DNA from 3 places in the Staphylococcus equorum genome. Region 3 is predicted to be linked to each of the others. Evidence: predicted binding sites of a transcription regulator. Region 3 holds the regulator's gene; each other region holds the start of a gene.
What was found. Region 3 encodes NrdR, which represses ribonucleotide reductase genes. Its sites were predicted from a motif close to AACACNATATATNGTGTT; they were not measured.
Positions count from the first base shown of each region.

Region 1: a site for NrdR is predicted at 1,747-1,764, ahead of nrdI (class Ib ribonucleoside-diphosphate reductase assembly flavoprotein NrdI). Genes of this name have one in related genera too.
Region 2: a site for NrdR is predicted at 1,452-1,469, ahead of nrdD (anaerobic ribonucleoside-triphosphate reductase). Genes of this name have one in related genera too.

Region 1 covers NZ_CP118982.1:2,109,446-2,112,742, forward strand. Annotated here, with positions in the region: gene nrdE (class 1b ribonucleoside-diphosphate reductase subunit alpha) at 1-1,122, opposite strand, end outside; gene nrdI (class Ib ribonucleoside-diphosphate reductase assembly flavoprotein NrdI) at 1,085-1,483, opposite strand; gene PYW44_RS10250 (DMT family transporter) at 2,194-3,081, shown strand; gene queF (preQ(1) synthase) at 3,096-3,297, shown strand, end outside.
Region 2 covers NZ_CP118982.1:224,567-227,863, reverse strand. Annotated here, with positions in the region: gene nrdD (anaerobic ribonucleoside-triphosphate reductase) at 1-1,427, opposite strand, end outside; gene PYW44_RS01010 (ThiF family adenylyltransferase) at 1,566-2,567, opposite strand; gene PYW44_RS01005 (thiazole synthase) at 2,564-3,297, opposite strand, start outside.
Region 3 covers NZ_CP118982.1:1,204,420-1,207,716, reverse strand. Annotated here, with positions in the region: gene dnaI (primosomal protein DnaI) at 1-2, opposite strand, end outside; gene PYW44_RS05860 (replicative helicase loading/DNA remodeling protein DnaB) at 3-1,397, opposite strand; gene nrdR (transcriptional regulator NrdR) at 1,398-1,868, opposite strand; gene gap (type I glyceraldehyde-3-phosphate dehydrogenase) at 2,262-3,287, opposite strand.

The DNA.
Region 1 (3,297 bases), 910 kb from region 3:
AATGTTTGAGTTTGCATGAACTTTATTAGCATTATCTTTAAACATTAAATAAGGATAACCAGATTGTAATTGTGTCTGAGCAATTGTGTTTAACATGTCACGTGCATCTTTTGTCTTTTTATCAATATTTGGATTTGCGACAAGTTCATCATAATATGCATCAAGATCAATATCATCTAAAGTCACACCATACTCTTTATAAATAGTATGTGGTGCAAACATATGGAAATCTTTACCTTCTTTTGCTAAATCAAAGAATTTAGACGGCACGATTAAACCTGTTGATATTGTAGATAAACGTAAATCTTCATCAGCGTTTACTTTTTTCGTATCTAAAAACTCTTCAACATCATAGTGGAAGATATTTAAATATACTGCGCCAGCACCTGGGCGTTGTCCTAGTTGATCTGCGTAACTAAAGCCACCTTCAAGTGATTTTGCAACAGGTAGTACACCTTTTGCTACACCTTTAATACCTTTGATTGCTTCACCACGCGCACGTAATTTAGACAAGTTAATCGCAACACCGCCACCAATTTTACTTAATTGTTTCGCTGTGGAATCAATGAAGTTGATAGAATTTAAACTGTCATCTGCCTCAAGTAAGAAACAAGATACAAGTTCTCCGCGGCGTGCGCGTCCAGCGTTTAAGAATGTTGGTGTTGCAGGTTGATAACGTTGTTCAACCATTGCAGAAATAAACTGTTTAGCTGTAGCTTTATGTCCATTTGCTAAATATAATGCAACAATTGCAACGTGTTGCTTGTAGTCTTCTAAATATTGACTTTTATCATTCGTTTTCAATGCATAATCTTTATAAAACTTACTTGCAGACATGTAGCTCGCAAAATTGAATGGAATGCTTTTAGCATAATCAGTGATTTCTTCTAATTCTGCCACTGAATATTTAGCAAATACATCAAAATAGAAATCATTATCAACGAGATAGTGAAGACGTTCAAGTTCAGTATCAAAATAAATTGTCTTATCCTGTATCTCTTCTAGATAGACTGCTAATGCCTCTTGATCTTTTTCTAAATCAAAAAAACCATTTTCTTTGCGCTTGGTAACTTCGTTATTTAATTCAATATGATTGTATTTCTTCTCGTCCATAATCTTCATTGAAATGCCCCACCTTATCTTTAAATTCGCTTATATCGTTCGTTGTGCCATGTAATTCAAACTTCATTAATAATGGAACTTGATACCGTTCCGAAATAGATCGTCCAGCTTTTGCAAAATTTTGTCCCCAGTTTCGGTTTCCGCTAGCTGCAACAGCTTGTAATAAGTCGTGATTAATATCTAAAAATGACTGAACAGGTGGCGGTACTTCGCCAAACCCTATTGTTCCAGTGACCAATATGAAAGGCTCATCCATTCTTTCAGAACAATTATTTTGTGTGATTTCCATTACGTTGGTAAGTTCAGTTCGCTTTATGAATCTACGCACATTGCCAGAAAATGAAAAATATACAACCTTCATCGGATCACCTACTTTCTAAAATATATTTATCTTATTATGATAAAATCATGTATTATATTTAAATGCTTAAAGACACTTTGAAAAATCAAAATAACTTAGTTTCTCGAACTAACCACAATATATAGTAATTTCTATATCTATATGTAGTTATGTAAAAACTCAATAATTAAGTATTAATGCTTGATTTGTCATGTTTAAGAGCCTAAAACAGTGTGATTTTACATAAATTTTGATTTATTATAAATAAATTGACCACGTAATAAAACACTATATATTGTGTTTCGTCCTGGTCATCAATACTATATTATGTGTTTCATTATACATAACTCAGAAGATTATTAAAAGGCTTTTATTTACGACAAAATGTTGAATAATCAATAGAAATGGCACCAATTCAACCTTAAAGTGATATTCATGAATCAAAAAATATTTTTTTGTGATTTTAAGGTTTTATTATTTGCTTTTCATAAAAATCTTGCAATGCTTGATGTGTCGTCTTTTACACAAAATCATTTTATACATTGTGTGAAACACAATGTGTCACTATCATATATTCTATTCTTATAAGTAAAAGATTCACTCTAAATAATAGAACGTTTGTTCGTATTTATATCTTAATATATTTCTCTTCGATTTTCAACCATATATACATCTTCAGAGCATATATGCTAATATGAATACGTTAAAAATTAAAAATTGAGGCGATACATGTGAATCCTAAAGTTAAAGGTATCATTGCTATCTTAGTTTCAGCAGTTGGCTTTAGTTTTATGACTGTCTTCTTCCGATTAGCCGGTGACTTGCCTGTATTTCAAAAGTCTCTCGCTCGAAATTTAGTAGCAATGTTTATACCATTATATTTTATTTTAAAGTATAAACAGCCCTTATTTGGCAAATTAAGTAGTCAACCTTTATTGATTTCTCGTTCAACGTTGGGATTGATTGGTGTGTTACTTAATATCTACGCTATCGATCACATGCTTTTAAGTGATGCAGATACATTAATGAAGCTCAATCCATTTTGGACGATACTACTAAGTATTATCTTCTTAAATGAGAAAGTACGTAATTATCAATTTGTAGCTATGATTGTAGCTATTTTTGGTATGTTGTTTGTTGTTAAACCAGAATTCTCCTCCACTATGATTCCTGCATTGGGCGGGTTATTCTCTGGTATTTTTGCAGCAAGTGCTTATACGTGTGTCAGAGCATTGAGTACACGTGAAGCACCTTATACTATTGTATTTTATTTTTCATTCTTTTCCATTATAGTATTGATACCTTTTACTGTGTTTACATTTGAACCCATGTCTACGATGCAAGTTGTTTATTTAATCGGTGCGGGATTAGCAGCTGCTGCAGGACAAATTGGTATAACACTGGCTTATAGTTACGCACCAGCTAAAGATATTTCAATATTCACGTATGCATCTATTATATTTACCGCAGTATTTGGTTTTATATTATTCGGCGAAACACCAGATTCATTCGCTATCTTAGGCTATATTATTATTATAGGTGCCAGTTACTATATGTTTGAAAAAGCACGTCGACAACCACTTACAATTCAAAAGGAAGAACAAAAACCTAAACGCTAAAGGAGCGATATGCAATGACTGAAGGACGCAATAAAGAAGAATTAGAAGATATTACATTATTAGGTAATCAAAACAATAAATATGATTTTGATTATAGACCTGATGTTTTAGAATCATTTGATAACAAACACCCTGGACGCGATTATTTTGTGAAATTCAATTGTCCAGAATTCACATCATTATGCCCTATTACAGGCCAACCTGATTTCGCAACGA
Region 2 (3,297 bases), 980 kb from region 3:
GCAACGTCACCAAATTTTTCTCGATCTAATCTGCAAAATCTATCTGTTAAAGATTCACTTGGTGTACTATATATGCTGAACCACACATCGTATTTTTCAGTCCAACGTAGTTGATAAACTTTCATGGCTTTTAAAATAGCTAACGTAAATGCTTTGCCTTTGGACTTACTTTCCCAATTCGGACCAAAGAATACTGTAGCCGCTTCATATAAACCGATATACCCCATAGACAATGTTGCACGTTTACCTTTAAATAGGTCCATCACACTATCATTGTCTGTTAAACGATGTTTAAATGCGCCATTTTTATATAAAATAGGAGCATTATCAGGTGTTGCTTCTGCTATTCGCTCTAAACGATACACTAACGCATCATGCATGATATTCATGCGTTCATGGAATAATTTCCAAAATAGTTCTATATCTCCATCAGATTCTAATGCAATGCGTGGTACATTGAGTGTCACTACCCCAAGATTACATCTACCATTATTTTCATATTCACCTGCTTCATTTTTCCATGCAGGTAAAAATGAACGACATCCCATCGGTGCTTTGAAATCGCCTAGCAATTCCACAGTTTTATCATAATTTAAAATATCTGGGTACATACGCTTTGTAGAACATTCTAGCGCAAGTTGTTTAATATCATAATTGGGATCTGATTCACTGAAATTCACACCCTTTTTGATGGAAAATACTAATTTAGGAAAAATTGCGGTAATGCGGTCTTTACCTAATCCTTTAATACGCGTGTGAAAAATTGCTTGCTGAATTTTACGGCTATATTTATCTATACCGAGTCCAAATCCCAGTGTTACAAATGGCGTCTGTCCATTAGATGTATATAAAGTATTAATTTCATACTCTAAACTCTCAATAGCATCGCCTATATCTTGTGTCACTTGATTATCCACAAATGTATCAATATCCGCTGCATTCACAAATTTTTCTGCAACTTTGCGGTGTTTTTGCTCATTAAATAGAGCGTACTTACTTAACAATTCATCGACTCTATCAATTGTGCAACCGCCATACTGACTACTCGATACATTCGCAATAATCTGTACTAACTGCGCAGATGCTGTTTGAATCGATTTCGGTGAAGTCACTGTTGCGTTACCTATTTGAAAACCGTCTTCTAGCATAATTTCAGCATCGATTAAGCAACAATTCGTTAATGGTTGAAAAGGATGATAATCTAAATCATGAAAATGAATATCTCCCTGTTTATGCGCTTCAGCCACATGCTTTGGCAGTAAATAGTCCAATGCATATGATTTAGAAACTACTCCCGCCGTTAAATCTCTCATTGTTGAAAACGTAGAACTATCTTTATTGGCATTTTCATTAACTACTGTAGGATCTTTAGTAATAAGATTTTTTAAATTCGTTTCAAGTTTATTCACATTATCCCTCTTTACTATATATTGTGTTTTATTTTAATTTATAACACTATATATAGTGATTCAAATATGAACATCTACGTTAACGAATTTGTCATATATTTTTAAACATTTCATGAACTTTAGTTTGTTTTTGCAATAAATGTATTAACTCATTTATCACTTTAAGCATTTTAGAAATTCTTCATATAATGCTACAGCTTGGTCTTCATTTTCAATACCATACACGTTCATTCTGCCGTCTTTAAATAGCGTTATTTCATAATCTCGATAAGATATCATTTTAGCGAAATAATTACTTTTCATGACTTTCACTGGTAGTAAATCTGTATATTTAAATATTTGAGGAGTAAATCTCAATAGAAATACATTACCGCACTGTTTTTCAATAGAATTTTGTTGAGCCATGTTGAGATATTCATAATTTCCTTCGTTACAGATAGGGCAGTTATTGTTTTTTAATGTATCTATATTAAGTGTTTTATACTGCATCGTATAGCAGTCCATCGTTGTTAACTTTCTAGAAAAACCTTTTCCAGACAGCCACCTTAATAACTCTGATACTTCCATGCTTGCCACTTGATGAATCACTGGAGGAAGTACACCATTTATTGCGCAACTTTCCCCTGTAGATGGCGTTGTACCAAGCATACATTTTAAGCATGGCCCATGATAATCAATGGCATATACTGTACCCTTACTGCCTACAGCTGCTCCATAAATCCATGGCACACCTAATTTATGACAAACTTCATTAATCAAATACCTAATCGCAAAATGATCCATTCCATCCAGTACGATATCAGGTTGATGTTGACAGAGTAATGCTTCTATATTTGTATTTGTAATCTCTTGATATAACGCCTGTACTTGAACTTCACTATTAATTTGTCCAAGATGTACTTTTAACGCTTCTACTTTAGGCAGCATTTGCGTGGCATCTGCTTCAACATAAGTAGCCTGTCTGTGTAAATTGGATTCTTCTACAATATCCATATCGATAATAGTGAGCTGACCAACACCCATTCGAGTTAACAACTCTGCACATTGGCTTCCAAGCGCACCTGCGCCCATAATCATGACATGTGTCTGTTGCAATTGCGCTTGTCCATATTTACCAAATGGTTCATAACGCATTTGACGATCATAGCGTTGTGTCATAGGAACCCTATACCTTCAGTAGGGCTTGAAGCTTGTGCTGTGTATTTCACTGGTATTCTTCCCGCTTCATAACTCAACCTACCTGCATGAATACCTAATTTCATCGCTTCCGCCATTTTCACTGGATTTTGTGCGCTAGATATTGCCGTATTAAGTAGGATACCATCTGCTCCGAGTTCCATTGCATGACAGGCATCTTTAGGAGAACCAATACCCGCATCAACTATGACAGGAACATTTACTTTTTCGATTATATAACGTAAATTCAAAGGATTATTAATACCTCTTCCCGTGCCTATCGGTGATGCGAGTGGCATAATTGCATGCACACCTAAATCTTCTAATCGTTTTGCTAATACCACATCATTAGAAATATAAGGACAAACTGTATAACCTTTATCTAACAAGATTTCACAAGCTTTATACGTTTCTAACGGGTCGGGTAATAACGTTTCATCGTCTCCTATAACTTCTACTTTTATCATGTCACAGACACCTGCATGATTTGCGATTTCAGCTATGCGGACTGCTTCTTCTGCTGATTTGGCCCCGGCAGTATTAGGAAAAGTAATGAATTTAGATAAGTCTACTTTCGCTAATGGATTGGGTAACTTTTTATCATATAAATTCATTCGACGTACTGCAAAGGTCAAAACCTCTGTCCCTGACGCCTCGATTGCTTCAGTTTGTATCGCTTCACTATCAAATTTCCCTGTTCCTAATAATAATC
Region 3 (3,297 bases):
ATCTACTTGTCCTCCTTCCATCTATCTTTAAGTTGATTTAAAAACTGTTCTCTATCATTCTTCAATTTTTCATCATCTTCATTATTATTTGAAGTGTCAGTTTCTGTTTTATTATCTCGTTCTTCTAACCATTTAGGTGTCATTTCTCTCGATGCTAATTGTTTTTGTTTATAATAAGACTTAGATGATTTGTTTTCCGTCTTAGGTTGATTCACTTTTATCGCATAATTATATGCTTGTTCAGCTGTTTTGATGCCTTTTTTCTTCCAATTTGATGCTATTTCAAAAATGTAAGTCTTCGGTAGCTTCATATCTTCTTTCAACATCACAAATTGTAACAGTATATTAATGACACCGAATGACAATTGTTCACGTTCTACTAATTCTTCAATCATATACTTTTGTTGTGTTGTTGGTTCAGATTCTGACCAAGACGCTAACATATCTATGGGACTTGTTTCTTCTAATTGTTTTAGCCAAGTAACAGATTTTTCCTCATCTTGCGTTTGGTTGTTATTCTGCACTTGAGTAGCTTGAGTTGTACTATCTGCATAATTGTTAGTTTTGATATTTAAAGATGGCATTTGTTGTTCATGCTCCATCAAATAATAAGTTCTTGCATGTTTTCTTAATTCTTCAAACGAAAGTTCTTGCGCGCTTGTTATCGATTTTAAAATGATACGTTTCATCGGCTCCGGCGTCAAACCATATAAAGTCGCGATTTGTGTAATTAAAGCTTTGGCTTCTTTATCAATAATTTTTGTGCTGATAAAGTGGTTTTGCAATAAATCATATAATGTTTCAAAATCAAAGTGCACTTGTGACAAGTTTAAACCTTCATATGCCGTTTCACTTTGGATTTCATTTGTATTGTCATCTAATGACTTGTTAGGTACTTTAAACACATCAGTGAAATTTCGTGTCACATCTTGATACTTGCTAAAGTCAATTTGCTTTTTATGTTCAAAATGGCGTTTCAATTGTTGATAGCGTTGTTTGCTTACTTCACTAAACAAATACACTGATAACATTGGATCACTGAAAAATTGTTTTGCTGATGGTGGTTGGACAAGCTGATAAACAAAAGACGAATGCTGCGCATCATGATTCACTAATGTTTTAACTAAACCAATTCCCTCTAATAAGTCCATATCTTTTCTAAATTCTAATAAATTAATCTTTAACTCACTCATAATTATATAGTGCGTCAATACAGAATCCGTTTCATATTCAACAAACTGATTCAAATAATGATATAAACCAATTGCATTTGCACCAATCATTGGTGTAAACAATCTATTTAAAATTTCTAAATGCTTACTGTTCAAATAGAAATTGCGCACAACAGTAAAATTATCATGTGGTCTCAAACCATAATCATATGATTGTAACCCCATTTAAGAATCACTCCGTTTATTTCCAGCTAAAATACCTTGCATAGATTGTAATAGTTGATCTACATCCTTAAACTCTTTATATACAGATGCAAATCTTACATACGACACTTGGTCTACGTGCATAAGTAAATTCATTACATGCTCTCCAATTTCACTTGAAGAAATTTCTGCATGTCCTTCATCACGTAACTTCCATTCAACATTATTCGTAATATCTTCTAATTGTTGATAACGGACTGGTCTTTTTTCACATGAACGCACCAATCCATTTAAAATCTTTTCACGTGAAAATTGTTCTCGCGTACCATCTTTTTTTACTACAATGAGTGGTCTTTTTTCTATATGTTCAAAAGTTGTGAATCTCGTACTACACTTTTCACATTCTCTTCTTCGTCGAATCGCATTAACTTCATCTGCATGTCTAGAGTCTACAACACGAGAATGAGTCGAATTACATTTCGGGCATTTCATCGAATTATCACCCTCTCGTTTTGATTACTTATCATTATACTATAAATATGTATGTCACAAAAGAATCACTATGACACATGTAAAATACTTATTGCATTATGTAATTTTTATCACTAATATTCCAAATATTGATAGAATTTAACATGCTAATTGCGTCTCTATGATAGTAAGTTTAACATGCTAAGTAATTTCATCATTACTTTTTTCTACAATCATCTAGTATATAGGTTTAAACGACAAATTGAAAACTCCTTTCAAAGTAAGCACTAACAATGTGCATTACTTCAAAAGGAGTATATATAACACTTTCTATCATCATGTCGTACAGTCTAAACATTATGGATTCTTAGCATTTAATCAATTAGTTAATTATTAAATGTTATAATTTGTACTTTAATTTGTGACAGCGCCAACATCATTTTTGAGTAATTGACCTATTTGTTCAGCCACATCTACAACTCTATTTGAATAGCCCCATTCGTTATCATACCAAGCGATTACTTTGACTTTATTGTCACCCATAATCATTGTGCTTTGTGTATCAATAATTGCTGAATGTGGATTTGTATTAAAGTCCATAGATACTAAAGGTGCATCTTCTGTTGCAATCACACCACCTAAGTCATTATCTTTAAATGCTTGATTGACTTGTTCAGCCGTTACATTCGTGTCTAAATCAACGACTAAATCTACTAATGAAACATTCTTCGTTGGCACTCTTAATGCCATACCATGTAATTTACCATCTAATTCAGGTAGTACTTCTGTTAATGCCTTTGCAGCACCTGTTGAAGTTGGAATAATACTTTCATTACAAGAACGCGCACGTCTTAAATCTTTATGCGGATTATCTATATTATTTTGATCATTCGTAATGGCATGAACCGTTGTCATCAAACCATTTTGTATACCAAATTGATCATTTAATACTTTAGCAACCGGACCAATACAGTTAGTCGTACATGAAGCATTGCTAAATATGTCATACTGTTCAATGTCTAATTGTTTATTATTAACACCTTTGACAATCATTTGGACTTCTCCACCTTTAGATGGACCCGTGAGCAATACTTTTTTAGCACCTGCATTAATATGTGCAACAGCTTTATCTCCATGATTGAATTTTCCGGTAGCCTCAATAACGATATCGATGTTTAGCGTTTCCCAAGGTAAGTGCTCAGGATTTCTTTCTGCTACAAGCTTAATCTCATGGTTATCGACTTTGACCCCATTTTCTATAGGCTCTACTTTTAAATCGTAAGCACCATGAGTTGTATCATAATTAATTAGGTGGGCAATCGTTTCAGGTGGGTAGCTCGCATTAATTGCTACTACATTTAAATCCTTATTTTTCAAAGCGATTCTTAATACCATCCTTCCTATTCTACCCATTCCATTAATTGCAATATTTGTCGTCATTCAAAGCACC